Linked DNA regions of Azospira inquinata. The protein of the gene in region 1 interacts with the protein of each later gene in a pairwise test. Links are inferred from orthologs where the notes say so. Each region holds a gene or a part of one and is shown in the gene's direction. Other genes may lie near its edges. The genes, in order: recR and recO.

What was found.
Region 2: the proteins of recR (region 1) and recO interact in binary tests that used the Escherichia coli proteins (3 or more experiments, as listed by UniProt). The link is inferred for Azospira inquinata from one-to-one orthologs.

What each region holds. Positions count from the first base shown.
Region 1 is NZ_CP064782.1:550,984-558,571, reverse strand. Bases 2,131-5,113 are described here. They hold recR (recombination mediator RecR), read left to right. Parts: upstream 2,131-3,312; coding sequence 3,313-3,915; downstream 3,916-5,113. Other genes in these bases: Azoinq_RS02450 (cytochrome b), read left to right, coding at 4,662-5,113; petA (ubiquinol-cytochrome c reductase iron-sulfur subunit), read left to right, coding at 4,062-4,658; Azoinq_RS02465 (YbaB/EbfC family nucleoid-associated protein), read left to right, coding at 2,990-3,313; dnaX (DNA polymerase III subunit gamma/tau), read left to right, coding at 2,131-2,979. In the rest of the region: Azoinq_RS02480 (hypothetical protein), read right to left, coding at 870-1,112; more of dnaX, read left to right, coding at 1,360-2,130; more of Azoinq_RS02450, read left to right, coding at 5,114-5,963; Azoinq_RS02445 (cytochrome c1), read left to right, coding at 5,980-6,714; Azoinq_RS02440 (glutathione S-transferase N-terminal domain-containing protein), read left to right, coding at 6,796-7,392; Azoinq_RS02435 (ClpXP protease specificity-enhancing factor), read left to right, coding at 7,435-7,588. UniProt on the Escherichia coli protein: May play a role in DNA repair. It seems to be involved in an RecBC-independent recombinational process of DNA repair. It may act with RecF and RecO.
Region 2 is NZ_CP064782.1:3,186,078-3,193,569, reverse strand. What follows is about bases 4,606-7,492. They hold recO (DNA repair protein RecO), read left to right. Parts: upstream 4,606-5,634; coding sequence 5,635-6,351; downstream 6,352-7,492. Other genes in these bases: nagZ (beta-N-acetylhexosaminidase), read left to right, coding at 7,468-7,492; acpS (holo-ACP synthase), read left to right, coding at 7,091-7,471; Azoinq_RS14340 (pyridoxine 5'-phosphate synthase), read left to right, coding at 6,348-7,094; era (GTPase Era), read left to right, coding at 4,708-5,610; rnc (ribonuclease III), read left to right, coding at 4,606-4,708. Outside these bases: RNA polymerase sigma factor RpoE, read left to right, coding at 1-230; Azoinq_RS14380 (SoxR reducing system RseC family protein), read left to right, coding at 279-716; Azoinq_RS14375 (glutaredoxin family protein), read left to right, coding at 720-992; lepA (translation elongation factor 4), read left to right, coding at 1,050-2,843; lepB (signal peptidase I), read left to right, coding at 2,855-3,643; Azoinq_RS14360 (DUF4845 domain-containing protein), read left to right, coding at 3,663-4,034; more of rnc, read left to right, coding at 4,031-4,605. UniProt on the Escherichia coli protein: Involved in DNA repair and RecF pathway recombination.

The sequences.
Region 1 (7,588 bases):
ATCTCATCCTGGGGCTGTAGCCGGTCCCAAGGGTATGGCTGTTCGCCATTTAAAGAGGTACGCGAGCTGGGTTTAAAACGTCGTGAGACAGTTTGGTCCCTATCTGCCGTGGGCGTTGGAAGTTTGAGAGGGGCTGCTCCTAGTACGAGAGGACCGGAGTGGACGAACCTCTGGTGTACCGGTTATGACGCCAGTCGTATCGCCGGGTAGCTAAGTTCGGAAGAGATAAACGCTGAAAGCATCTAAGCGTGAAACTCGCCTCAAGATGAGACTTCCCTGGGGATTCAATCCCCCTGTAGGGTCGTGGAAGACCACCACGTTGATAGGTCGGGTGTGGAAGCGCAGTAATGCGTTAAGCTAACCGATACTAATTGCCCGTGAGGCTTGATCCTATAACTTTAAGTAGCAACTCAGCTGCAATCACAACTCTTTCTCCTTTTTGCGTGCCCCGCCTAGCGGAGCACGGACAAGTTACGCTTGGCGGCCATAGCGCTCTGGACCCACCCCTTCCCATCCCGAACAGGACCGTGAAACGGAGTTGCGCCGATGATAGTGCATATCTCTTGTGCGAAAGTAGGTCACCGCCAGGCTCCTCCTCAAAAGCCCCTGCCATTCTCTTGGCGGGGGCTTTTACTTTTGTATCTCCCCCCACTCGTTTCTCCTCGCTTTACCTTCCTCCCTCTCCTTGTTTCCTTGCTGCCTAGGCTATCCGCTGTGGGCTTCCCGGCCTCCGACGGAGAAAACCCCTGCATCCCCTCTCTAGGCTTCCTTTCTCCCCGCCGCCAGCGCTTCCCGCCAACTCCTTCCCCCAGCCCCCCCCATAAAAAAACCCGGCTTCCGCCGGGTTCCATTTCTTCCTATTCCTTGGCTTACGCTTTCTTCGCCGTGCTCCGCGCTGCCTTCGCCGTCACGCTCCCCGCCGTTACCCCTCCCTCCGTTATCTCTGTGATCTGCTTGCTCAACTTCGTGAAGTTCTCGAAAGCCTGGGTGGAGGCTCCCATCAGGGTCTTCATGGCGGCCGCCATTACGTCGCCTCCCAACGGCGCCTTGGACGAAGACGTTTCAATCGCCGACGCCGCCCGCTGGGACAGGCTGTTGTAGTGCTCCTCCATGATCCCCGTGACGTCCTTCTGCGTCTCCGTGATTAACTCGTACAGCTTCCTCCATCCTGTTTATTGGTGTATTCCCCCGTTCCCCAGTATAATGGCCCTCGGCGGGTCTCCCCGCATTGCAGGGTAGTGAATCGGGTCAGGTCCGGAAGGAAGCAGCCACAGCTACTTACTGCAAGTGCCGGGGGTAAGGCTCGCCACTTTTGTTTTTACGGGCGGAATATCCGATTCCCCTTTTGTCGATGCGACTATGAGTTATCAGGTCTTGGCGCGGAAATGGCGCCCACGGAACTTTGCGAGTCTTGTGGGGCAGGAGCACGTTGTTAAGGCATTGACCCATGCGCTCGCGGAAAACCGACTACATCACGCCTATCTATTTACGGGCACCCGAGGGGTGGGAAAAACTACCCTGGCCCGCATTCTGGCGAAATCCCTGAATTGCGAAAAGGGCATTACCCCCGAGCCCTGCGGCGAATGTTCTGCCTGCAAGGAAATCGATAGCGGTCGCTTTGTGGATTTGCTGGAGGTGGATGCGGCCACCAATACCCGAGTCGATGAAATGCGCATGCTGCTGGAAAATGCGGTGTATGCGCCCACCCGTGGCCGGTTCAAGGTCTACGTCATTGACGAAGTCCATATGCTCTCCAATTCGGCTTTCAACGCCATGTTGAAGACCTTGGAAGAGCCCCCCGAACATGTGAAGTTTATTCTGGCCACCACGGACCCCCAGAAAATTCCCGTGACGGTTCTGTCTCGCTGCTTGCAGTTCAATCTGAAGCAGATGCCCATCAACGCCATTGTGGATCACCTAGCCTATATTCTGGGCCAGGAACAGATTCCGTTTGAGGGCGAGGGACTTTCTATGCTGGCCCGCTCTGCCAATGGCAGTATGCGGGATGCCCTTTCCCTATTGGATCAAGCCATTGCCTACGGCAGTGGTAAAGTGGAAAGCGCCCTAGTCCGGGAAATGCTGGGGACGGTGGATCGGGGCCATTTGACGGCGATTCTGAACCACGTTCTGGCGGGGGATGGGGAGGCGCTGGTTCGTGTGGCCGGTGATATGGCGGCCCAATCCCTCTCTTTCAACTCCGCCCTGGAAGAGTTGGCTGTTTTGGCAACCCAAATCCAGGTGGCCCAGTTGGCGCCGGGGGCTTTACCCCCGGATGCTCCTGACCGGGAAGTCTTGCAGGGATTGGCGGAGCGTTTCGATCCCGAAGGCTTGCAGTTGGCCTACCAGATATTGATTCAGGGACGTAAAGACCTGCCCTTGGCTCCAGATCCCTACAGCGGTTTTCTCGTCACCCTGCTGCGTTTGCTAACGTTTTCCCCTGCCAAAGGGCTGGGGGCGCCTCCCCCCGAGACTCCAGCAAAAAAAGCTTCGAGCGCTGAGCGCCCAGGTTCCCGCTCAACGCCTCCTGCCCAGGAACCTTCCCCCGCTCCCCAGACTAAGGCGGAGGTGGCCCCCGTGTCCGAGGCCTCTGGGGAACTGGAGGTGCCTAGCACCTGGGAAGGCCTGTTGCGTCAATTGGACATCGGCGGCATGGCCCGGGAGCTGGCCCAGAACTGTTTGTTGGAATCCCTGGTTGAAGGGGCGGTGAATTTACGTCTGGCCCAGGATAAATCCCATCTCCTTTTGAAGGCCTCTCAGGATAAACTCCGGGAAGCGCTCCAGGCCCGCTTGGGGCGGCCAGTGTCCTTACATATCCAGGTGGGGGACGTGGCAGGGGACACGCCGGCCATTAAAGCTTCCAAGGCCCGTAAAGCCAGGCTGGCCCAGGCTACCGAGGCCCTGGCCCAAGATTCTTTTGTTAACGCGGCGGTGCAGTTGCTGGACGCCACGTTGATTCAATCATCCATTAAACCCCTTTGAGGAGACCTTTATGATGAAGGGTGGAATTGCCGGGCTGATGAAACAAGCCCAGCAGATGCAGGAAAATATGCGCAAAGCCCAGGAAGAACTGAGCCTGCTGGAAGTGGAAGGTCAGGCCGGGGCTGGGATGGTCAAGGTGCAAATGACCTGCGCCCATGACGTCCGGCGGGTCAGCATTGATCCTTCCGTGATGGACGATAAGGAAATGCTGGAAGACCTGATTGCCGCAGCCGTTAATGATGCGGTGCGTCGGGGTGAAGAGCTGACCAAGGATAAAATGTCCGGCTTTACCTCCGGCCTGAATCTGCCCCCCGGGTTGAAGCTCCCCTTCTGATGATCGGTAACAGTCTGGACGGGCTGGTGGCCGCGTTGCGCTGCCTGCCCGGCGTCGGGCCAAAATCCGCCCAGCGCATGGCGTTTCATTTGCTGCAACAGGATCGGCAAGGGGCCCAGCGTTTGGTGGGGGCTTTGCAGGACGCCCTGCAGCGGCTGCGTCATTGTGCCCGGTGCAATACCCTGACCGAGCAGGAAGTCTGTGAGCGCTGTGCTTCCCCCAAGCGGGACGCCAGTCTGCTGTGTGTGGTGGAAACCCCGGTGGACATGAATATGGTGGAGCAGACCCTGGCTTATAACGGGCTTTACTATGTACTCATGGGCCGCCTTTCCCCCCTGGACGGCCTGGGGCCCAAGGATTTAGGCCTGGATCGCCTGCTTACCCGGGCGGACGACGGCACGGTTCAAGAAGTGATTCTTGCCACCAATTACACCAACGAAGGGGAGGCCACCGCCCACTATCTGGGGGAGCTGCTTAAGGCTCGGGGCCTTAAGGTTAGCCGTATTGCCCGGGGTGTGCCGGTGGGGGGCGAGTTGGAATTTGTGGACCCGGGTACCTTAGCCCAGGCCCTGCGGGACCGGCGGGACCCGGATAAAGCCTGATAAAAAGGGCCTTTGATCCTCGGGGCCGCCTTCCAGTTCCCGGAGCGATTCAAGTATAATCACAAAGTTTTATTCGGCTAATCGTCGGATAGTGTGCGGTTTGCCTTTCAAAAATTTTCTACGTTCTAAGTTTAGGGATCAGCGCTATGAGCAAAGAGAACAAAGTGGACTGCGGGAGGCGGCGCTTGCTGGTCGCTACTGCGGCCGTCGGTGGAGTGGGGGCAGTCGCCACCCTCGTGCCGTTCGTCTCCAGCATGCTGCCGTCCGAGCGTGCCAAGGCGGCTGGCGCTCCGGTGGAAGTGGATATTTCCAAGCTGGAGCCGGGCCAAATGATGACCGTGGAGTGGCGCGGCAAACCGGTGTGGATTATTAACCGCACCAAGGAAATGCTGGCGACCCTGCCCAAGCTGGATGGCGCAGTGTTGGACCCCAAGTCCGAAAAGCCCCAGCAACCGACCTACTGCACCAACGAACACCGGTCCATCAAGCCTGAATACCTGGTGGCCATCGGTATCTGCACCCACTTGGGCTGTTCTCCCGGTTCCAAGTTCAAGTCTGGTACGGAAGAAGGGATGCCCGGAGAATGGCTGGGTGGTTTCCTTTGCCCCTGCCACGGTTCCACCTTCGACTTGGCCGGTCGGGTTTTCAAGAGCAAACCCGCGCCGCTCAACTTGGAAGTCCCGCCCCACATGTATCTCTCTGATACCCGCCTGATGATTGGCGAAGACAAGAAGGGAGCGTAAGGAATGGCTGCCAATACCAACTTTGAAAAGTACAAGTCCGACGGCTCTAAGGCCGGCAACTTGCTCGAATGGGTGGATGCCCGTTTCCCGGCCACGGCCATGTGGCGTGGCCATCTGGCCGAATACTACGCACCGAAGAACTTCAACTTCTGGTACTTCTTCGGCTCCCTGGCCCTGCTGGTGCTGGTGATCCAGATCGTGACCGGTATTTTCCTGGTCATGCACTACAAGCCCGATGCTTCCCTGAACGCTGCCGGTGTGCCGGTGGCCTTCGCCAGCGTCGAGTACATTATGCGGGACGTGCCCTGGGGCTGGTTGATCCGCTACCTGCACTCCACCGGTGCTTCTTCCTTCTTCATCGTGGTCTATCTGCACATGTTCCGCGGTCTGCTCTACGGTTCCTACCGTAAGCCCCGGGAACTGATCTGGCTGTTCGGGATCGGGATTTTCCTGTGCTTGATGGGTGAAGCCTTCTTCGGCTACCTCCTGCCTTGGGGACAAATGTCCTTCTGGGGCGCCCAGGTGATCGTCAATCTGTTCTCCGCCATTCCCTTCGTTGGCCCGGACCTGTCCGTGTGGCTGCGGGGTGACTTCGTGGTGGGGGATGCGACTCTGAACCGCTTCTTCTCCTTCCACGTTATCGCCATGCCCCTGGTTCTCCTGGGTCTGGTGGTTGCCCACTTGCTGGCCCTCCACGAAGTGGGGTCCAACAACCCGGACGGTGTGGAAATCAAGAAGCACAAGGATGAACACGGTATTCCCCTGGACGGGATTCCGTTCCATCCCTACTACACGGTGAAGGATATCGTTGGCGTGGTGGTGTTCCTCTTCGTCTTCTCCTGCGTGGTGTTCTTCGCGCCGGAAGGCGGCGGTTACTTCCTGGAATCCAACAACTTCATTCCGGCCGATCCCATGAAGACTCCGCCCCACATCGCTCCGGTGTGGTACTTCACCCCCTTCTATTCCATCCTGCGGGCGGTGACCTACCCCCTGTTCGGTTTGGATGCCAAGTTCTGGGGTGTGGTGGCCATGGGCGCTTCCGTGGTGATCATCGCCTTCCTGCCCTGGTTGGATCGCAGCCCGGTGAAGTCCATCCGTTACCGCGGTCCTATCTACAAGACCTTCCTGGCCCTGTTTGTGGTGGCGTTTGTCATTCTCGGCTACCTGGGTACCCAACCGCCGTCTTTCTGGGGTGAAAAGATTTCCCAGATCTGCGGCGTTATCTACTTTGCCTTCTTCCTGACCATGCCCTGGTACTCGAAGGTGGACAAGTACAGCCCGGAACCCGAGCGGGTCACCCACTAAGCAAAGGACGAGAGAAATGAAAAAACTGCTCCTCGCACTGCTTTTCGCACCCTTGACGGTGCTGGCCAGTGGTGCCCCCCTGGAATTGGACAAGGCTCCTGACGTTTCCCACGATCAGGCCGCCCTGCAAAACGGTGCCAAGCTCTTCGTGAATTACTGCCTGAGCTGCCACGGCGCTTCCTCCATGCGTTACAACCGCCTCAAGGACATCGGTCTGACCGAGCAACAGATTAAGGACAATCTGATGTTCGCCGGCGAAAAAGTGGGTGACACCATGCGCGTCGGGATTCGTCCTGACGAAGCCAAGAAGTGGTTCGGTGCCACGCCTCCTGACCTGAGCGTTATCGCCCGGGCCAAGGAATCCGAGGCGGGTTCCGGCGCCGACTGGCTCTACACCTATCTGCGTTCTTTCTACCGGGACGACAACCGTCCGACCGGCTGGAACAACACCGTGTTTGAAAACGTCGGCATGCCCCACGTCCTGTGGGAACTCCAAGGCCAGCAAGTGCTGGACGTGGAAAAGGATGCCGCCGGTAACGAACATAAGCACCTGAAACTTGCAGTGCCCGGCAAGCTGTCCCCCGCCGAGTACGACAAGGAAGTGGCTGACCTGGTCGGCTACCTGGTGTTCATGAGCGAACCGGGCGCCAATTTCCGTAAGCAACTGGGCGTCGGCGTGCTGCTGTTCCTCGCCGTGCTGGGTGTTCTGGCTTACCTGCTGAAGCGGGAATACTGGAAAGACGTGCATTAACCCCGCCTGATCCAGGCAACGGCATCGTTTGCCGGGGGCTTTCCCCGGCGGCGGTGCCGATTCCATTTTGAGGTATTGACTATGATGAACCTCTACTCCGGGACCACTGACCCGTTTAGCCATCGCTGCCGCATCGTCCTGTACGAAAAGGGCATGGATTTCCAGGTCATCGACGTGGATCTCTTCAACAAACCGGAAGACATCGCCGTCATCAACCCTTACAACCGGGTGCCGGTCTTGGTGGAGCGGGAGCTCATTCTGTATGAACCGAATATCATCAACGAATACATTGATGAGCGCTTCCCCCATCCCCAGCTGATGCCGCCGGATCCCATTATGCGGGCCCGGGCGCGCCAGCTCCTGTCCACCATGGAACGGGAGATTTTCGTGCACATCGAAGCCCTGGAAAAGAACCAGAAGACGGCGGAGAAGGCGCGCACGGAAGTGAAAAACCGGCTCACCGAACTGGCGCCCATGTTCTCCAAGCAAAAGTTTATGCTGGGGGACGAATTTTCCATGCTGGACGTGGCCATCGCCCCCTTGCTGTGGCGCTTGGACCATTACAGCATTGAACTGCCCAAGAGCGCGGCGCCCTTGATGAAGTACGCGGAGCGCATTTTCAGCCGACAAGGGTTTATCGATGCTTTGACCCCGTCGGAAAAGGTCATGCGCAAGTAAGCAACCACGGGCGCTGCGGCGCCCTTTTTTCGGCCCATCATCATGGATTTACCATCTACCAAGCCCTACATGGTTCGGGGCATTTACGAGTGGTGCACCGATAACGGCTTTACGCCCTATATCGCGGTGGTCGTGGATGAACGGACCGAGGTGCCCCGGGAATTCGCCCGGGACGGCCAGATTGTTCTGAATATCA
Region 2 (7,492 bases), 2.6 Mb from region 1 along the record:
TCCTATCCAAGCAGATCGGGGAAACGGTGAACGCCGCCATGGAAGGCCTGCCGGAAGAACTCCGCACCGCCATCATGTTGCGGGAATTGGAAGGCATGAGCTACGAGGAAATTTCTCGGATCATGAACTGTCCAATCGGCACCGTGCGCTCCCGGATTTTCCGGGCGCGGGAAGCGGTGGCCGGAAAATTGAAGCCCTTGCTGGATACGGCGCCGGATCGGCGCTGGTAGTTCCGGTCTCAACCCTAGGCGCCTAGCCCTGTGGCGAGGCGAAATATCATGAACGAAACCCAAGCAGTAGTCCGGGCCCTGGAAAAGGGCGATACCGCCCTGGTGGAAGCCATGGGGGGCGGCTGTGGCCATTGTCACGAATCTGGTGGTTGCGGTGCTTCCTCCGCCAAAATGTTCTGTTCTTCTCCCCGGGTTTTTCGGGTGCGGAACAGCGTCGGCGCCCAGGTGGGACAAACGGTCACCATCGGTCTGGCAGAAGGGGTGTTGCTGAAAAGCGTTGCTCTGCTTTACCTGCTGCCGCTGCTCTGCGTCTTTGCGGGGGCGGCCCTGGGCCAGGGACTGGTTTCCGAGGCTCTGCAAGAGTGGGGTGGGGTAGGGGGCGCCCTGGTGGGCGGTCTCCTGGGCTTTGTGGGGGCCAAGCGTTGGCAGCATCGCCTGGTGCGGCGCCCCGAGGCCATGCCGGTGATTCTGGGGCTTTTGTCCTAAACCATGGGAAATAAGGCTGCGACGCCGGACCTGTCCTCCGGCTTTGCCCTCCTGGGGCGAAACTACTGCCACCTGTGCCATGACATGGAGGCAGCCCTGGAACCCCTGCTGGCTCCCTTGGGACTGCCCGTTCAAACCGTGGACGTGGATCAGTTTCCTGAACTGGAAGAGCGCTGGGGGGAACTGGTGCCGGTACTGCTCCATGAGGGGCAGGAGGTGTGTCATTACTTCCTGGACCCGGCGGCCGTAGGTGCTGTTTTGGCCAAAATCCGCTAGAATCCTGGCTTTACGGCCAGCAGATAAAGGGTGCCCAGCGGCACCCTTTTTTACCTGATGCAGCACATTCGCAATTTTTCCATTATCGCCCACATCGACCACGGTAAATCCACCCTGGCCGACCGGCTCATCCAGAGCTGCGGCGGGTTGTCTGACCGGGAAATGGAAGCCCAGGTGCTCGATTCCATGGATATCGAGCGGGAACGGGGCATCACCATCAAAGCCCAGACAGCGGCGCTGCGCTACAAAGCCAAGGACGGGCAGATTTATCACCTGAATCTGATCGATACCCCGGGGCATGTGGACTTTTCCTATGAGGTATCCCGTTCCCTGGCGGCCTGCGAAGGCGCTCTGCTGGTGGTGGATGCCTCCCAGGGGGTGGAAGCCCAGACGGTGGCCAATTGCTATACCGCCATCGAGCAGGGGGTGGAAGTCGTCCCCGTGCTGAACAAGATTGACCTACCCTCAGCCAATCCGGACAACGCCCGGCAGGAAATCGAGGATGTGATCGGCCTGGATGCATCCGAGGCCGTACTGGCCTCTGCTAAAACCGGCCTGGGGGTGGAAGACATCCTGGAGGCCGTCGTAGTCCGGATACCGGCGCCCCAGGGGGACCCGGAAGCTCCCCTGAAGGCCCTGATCATTGACTCCTGGTTCGATAATTACGTGGGCGTGGTCATGCTGGTCCGGGTAGTGGATGGGGTGCTGCGTCCCAAGGACCGGATTCGCCTCATGTCCACCGGCACGGTCCATCTTTGCGAGCAGGTGGGGGTGTTTACTCCCAAGTCCCAGAGCCTGCCCGAATTGGCCGCCGGGGGCGTGGGATTCATCATTTCCGGTATCAAGGAACTAACCGCTGCCAAGGTGGGGGATACGGTCACCCTGGCGGATCGTCCCGCTGCCGCGCCTTTGCCCGGTTTCAAAGAAATCAAATCCCAGGTTTTCGCTGGACTCTATCCAGTGGAAGCCAACCAGTACGACTCCCTGCGGGAATCCCTGGAAAAGCTCAAGCTCAACGACGCCGCCCTACAATTTGAACCGGAAGTCTCCCAGGCCCTGGGGTTCGGCTTCCGCTGTGGCTTCCTCGGGCTCTTGCACATGGAAATCGTGCAGGAGCGTCTGGAACGGGAATTCGACCAGGACCTGATTACCACCGCTCCTACGGTGGTCTATGAGGTGGTGCTGCGGGACGGCACCCTCATCCAGGTGGAAAATCCGGCCAAGCTTCCGGAAGTTTCCAAGGTCGAGGAAATCCGGGAACCCATCATTACCACCACCATTTTTGTGCCCCAGGATTACGTGGGGGCCGTCATTACCTTGTGCAACGCCAAACGGGGCAATCAGGTGGATATGGCTTACCACGGCCGCCAGGTGCAATTGAAGTACGACATGCCCATGGCGGAAGTGGTGATGGACTTTTTCGATAAGCTCAAATCCGTGTCCCGGGGCTACGCCTCCCTGGATTACGAATTTAAGGAATACCGGGCTGCCGACGTGGTGAAGCTGGATATCCTCATCAACGGGGATAAGGTGGATGCCCTGTCGGTCATCGTGCACCGGGCCAATGCCCAATACCGGGGCCGGGAACTGGCCGCCAAGATGCGGGAATTGATTCCCCGTCAGATGTACGAAGTAGCCATCCAGGCCGCCATCGGCTCCACCATCATCGCCCGGGAAAACGTCAAAGCCATGCGCAAAGACGTGCTGGCCAAGTGTTACGGCGGGGATATCACCCGGAAAAAGAAATTGCTGGAAAAGCAAAAGGCGGGGAAGAAGCGCATGAAGCAGGTGGGTGCCGTGGAAATCCCCCAGGAAGCCTTCCTGGCCGTCTTGCGCGTGGATAGCAAATAACGGAGAACGTTTTGAATTTTGCCTTGATTCTTTTCCTGCTGCTTTTAGCCAGCGGGCTGATCTGGATAGCGGATTCCCTCTGGCTGAAGAAAAAACGCCCCCGGGATGCCAAAGACCCCTGGTGGGTGGAATACGGCTCCGGTTTTTTCCCGGTGATCCTGCTGGTGTTTCTGCTCCGTTCCTTCGTTGCCGAGCCCTTCAAGATTCCTTCCGGATCCATGATTCCCACCCTGCAGGTGGGGGATTTCATCTTGGTGAATAAGTTCAGCTACGGCATCCGCCTACCTATCCTGGACAAAAAAATCATCGAAGTGGGCCACCCCAAGCGGGGGGATGTGTTTGTCTTCCGCTATCCGGAAGATCCCTCCGTGGACTACATCAAGCGGGTGGTGGGGCTGCCTGGGGATACGGTGGCTTACCAGCACAAGCGCCTGACCATCAACGGCCAGCCCGTGCCGGTCAAAGCCCTGGGAGATTACGAGCATCCGGAGCGGCTCTACTACTCCAAGCAATTTGAGGAAACCCTGGGAGGCGTCAAGCACCGCATTCTCAATGATGAGGATGCCCCGGATGGGGTTCCGGAAATCAGCCAGTTTCCCCATCGGGAAAACTGCACCTACAATGAGGCAGGCTTCATCTGCAAGGTGCCCGCCGATAGCTATTTCGCCATGGGCGACAACCGGGATAACAGCCGGGATAGTCGGGTCTGGGGCTTTGTGCCGGACGCCAACCTAGTGGGGAAGGCCTTCTTCATCTGGTTTAACTTCGGGGATTTGAAGCGCATTGGCGGTTTCCAGTAACTTCAAGGGAGAGAAGCCCATGTTTCGCCAACGGGGTGTGAGTCTTTCCGGCCTGCTGGTGGTCGGTTTTCTGGTGGTCATCATCGCCATTACCGGTATGCGGGTGGTACCGGCAGTGGTGGAATATTTCAGCATTACCAAGGCCTTGAAGACCATCACGGGCAACGGCAGCCTGAGTACCGCTACGGTGGCCGAGGTACGCACCGCCTTCGACAAACAGGCGGATATCGACAACATCACCAGCATTAACGGCACGGATCTGGATATTTCCAAGGATAACGGGGATATCGTGATCGCTTTTGCATACACCAAAAAAATTCCCCTGGGTGGGCCCGTCAGCCTGGATATCGACTTCAAGGGCAGCACCGCAGGCAAGGACAAGGGTAATTGAACGCACCGCTCAAAGCGCTGGAAACAGCGCTGCAATACCAATTTAAACGCACGGAACTGTTACAGACCGCCGTCACTCACCGCAGCCACAGTTCTCCCCATAACGAACGCCTGGAATTTCTGGGGGACAGCGTCCTTAACTGCACGGCTGCCCATTTACTGTTCCTGCGCTTCCCCCAGATGCCCGAGGGGGATTTGTCCCGCCTGCGGGCCAATCTGGTCAATAAGGACAGTCTTTACCGGGTAGCCACCCATCTCCAGTTGGGCAATTATCTGCGCCTGGGGGAAGGGGAGCTGAAGAGTGGCGGCCACCAGCGTCCCTCCATCCTGGCGGATGCCTGCGAGGCCATTATTGGCGCGGTCTATCTGGATAGCTCCTTTGATACGGCCCACGCTCTGGTGGCCCGCATGCTCAAGGATGACATTGAGGCCATTATTCCCGGCCAGCCCATCAAGGACCCCAAGACCCGCTTGCAGGAACTGGTTCAGGCCCGGCACCACACCCTGCCCAAGTACACCATGCTGGGCGCCCAAGGCCAGTCCCACGCCCAGCATTTCGTGGTGGCCTGCGATATCGATTTTCTCGGTCTGCGTACCCAGGGCGAAGGCTCCAGCCGACGCAATGCGGAGCAGAAAGCGGCGGAAGCTGCCCTGCAACTTTTGGAAGGACGCTAATGGATACCCCGCCCGATAACGAAAAAATCCGCTCCGGCTATGTGGCCATCGTCGGTCGCCCCAATGTGGGCAAATCCACCCTGCTCAATCATCTGATCGGGGAAAAGATCAGCATCGTCTCCCGCAAGGCCCAGACCACCCGGCACCGGATTACGGGCATCCTTACCCAGGATGACGCCCAATTCGTTTTCGTGGACACCCCGGGTTTCCAGACCCAGCACACCAACGCCCTGAACCGGGCCATGAACCGGGGGGTGACCCAGGCCCTGGCGGATGTGGATGTGGTGCTCTTCGTTATCGAAGCCGGGCGTTTCGACGCCAAGGATCAGAAGGTGCTGGATCTGCTGCCCAAAGACCGGCCCGTGATCCTGGTGGTGAATAAGGTGGATAAGCTGGAGGACAAGGGGCGGCTGCTGCCCTTCCTGGCCCAGATTGCGGAAAAGCGGAACTTTGCCGCCCTGTTGCCGGTCAGTGCCGCCAAGGGACGCCAGCTGGATGAACTGCTTACCGAGACCCGCAAACACCTACCCAATCCGGGGCTGATGTTTAGCGAAGATGAAATTACTGACCGCAGCGAACGTTTCCTGGCTGCCGAATATATCCGGGAAAAGCTCTTCCGCCTCCTGGGAGACGAACTCCCTTACGCCGCCACCGTGGAGATTGAAAAGTTCGAGGTAGAAGGGCGCCTGCGGCGCATCTACGCCGCCATTGTGGTGGATCGGCCCGGCCATAAGGCTATCGTCATCGGCAAGGGAGGCGCCACTCTGAAGCGCATTTCCACGGAGGCCCGCCAGGATATGGAGCGCCTGTTCGATGGCAAGGTGTACCTGGAAGTGTGGGTCAAGGTGAAATCCGGCTGGGCGGACGATGACCGTCTGCTGCGCAGCCTGGGTTACGAATAAGCCCCGGTCTGGGGAGCTGCCAAGGTGAATCTGCGCCAGCGGGTGGATCGGCAACCGGCCTATGTGCTCCATGGTCGGCCGTTCCGGGAAACCAGCCTGATTGTAGAAGTCTTTTCCCGGGATTTTGGCCGGGTGGCCCTCCTGGCCAAGGGGGCCCGTCGCCCCCGGGCCGCCATCCGGGGCCTGCTCATGGCCTTCCAGCCCCTGGAACTAGGCTGGGCGGGCAAGGGCGAAGTGCTGACCCTGATGAAGGCTGAATGGCAAGGGGGGCAACCCCTGCTGTCCGGCCAGGCCCTGTTTTGTGGCTATTACCTGAATGAGCTGCTGCTCAAACTCCTGCCCCGGGAAGACGCCCATGAAGGCCTGTTCCAGGTCTATGGGGAAACCCTGGGACGCATTTCCCAGGGATTGCGGGAAGCGGATCTGCGCCATTTTGAAAAAGCCCTGCTCCAGGAATTGGGCTACGGCCTGAATCTGGAGGCGGATGCCCGGGGTGAGCCCATCGCTCCCCAACGCCGCTACCGTTACGAAATCGAGCATGGGGCCGTTCCCCTGGAGAGCGGGGAGGGGAGCGAACTCTGCGTCTCCGGCCAAAGCCTCCTGGATCTGGCCAGTGAAGACTGGCAGCGGCCCCGCTCCCGCAGCGAAGCAAAACAATTGATGCGCGCCCTGATCGGCTATTATCTGGAAGGGCGCCCCCTGGAAAGCCGTAAAATTTTCAAGGAGTTGCAGGAATTATGATTGAACTCGGCGTCAATATCGACCACGTAGCTACCCTGCGCCAAGCCCGTCGCACCTATGAGCCGGACCCGGTCTGGGCGGCGGTGGAAGCCCATCTGGCCGGGGCGGAAGGCATTACGGTGCACCTGCGGGAAGACCGGCGTCACATCCAGGACGAGGACGTGCGGCGCCTCAAGGAAAGCACCCAGGTGAAGCTCAATCTGGAAATGGCGCCCACGGATGAAATGGTGGATATCGCCTGCCGTCTCAAGCCCCAGATGGCCATGCTGGTGCCGGAAGGGCGCCAGGAAATCACCACGGAAGGTGGTCTGGACGTGCGCAGCCAGGAGGCCCATCTGAAGGCCGTGGTGGCTCGGCTGCAAGATGCGGGAATTGTGAGTAGCGTCTTCATCGATGCCGATCTGGGGCAGATCGAAGCCGCCGCCCATATTGGCGCCCGGGTGTGCGAACTGCACACCGGCCCCTACGCCCACGCCTTCCACGACCAGGGGCGGGACCGGGAAAGCCCGGCCGTCCTGGCGGAGCTGGCTAAGCTGAAACAGGCCGGGGCCGCCATTCTGGCGGCGGGGATGCGCTTTAATGCGGGCCATGCCCTGAATTATTACAACGTCCAGCCCGTGGCCGCCCTGCCGGGTATCCGGGAATTGCACATCGGCCATGCCATCGTCGCCCGGGCCGTGTTTGTCGGCCTGCGCCAGGCAGTGACGGAAATGAAAACCCTGATGCTGGCCGTGGCCCAATGATTTTCGGCATCGGCACGGACATCGTCCAGGTGGCCCGCCTGGAAACCCTGTGGCAACGCCACGGGGAACGGGCCGCCCGGCGCATTTTGGCGCCTGACGAATGGACAGAATTCTCCGTCTGTGCCGACCCGGCCCGCCTGCTGGCCAAGCGCTTTGCCGCCAAAGAGGCCTTTGCCAAGGCCCTGGGTACCGGCGTACGGGCACCTGCTTCCCTAACCGCCCTGGCCATTACCCATGATGCCCTAGGGAAACCGGGCTTCGCCTTTGCCCCGCCCCTGGCCCGTTACCTGGAAAACCGTCATTTGCGGGCCCACCTTTCCCTGAGCGACGAAAAGGAAACGGTGCTGGCCTTTGTCGTTCTGGAGACTCTGCTGTGATTCCTTCCCTGCCCCTCGGCC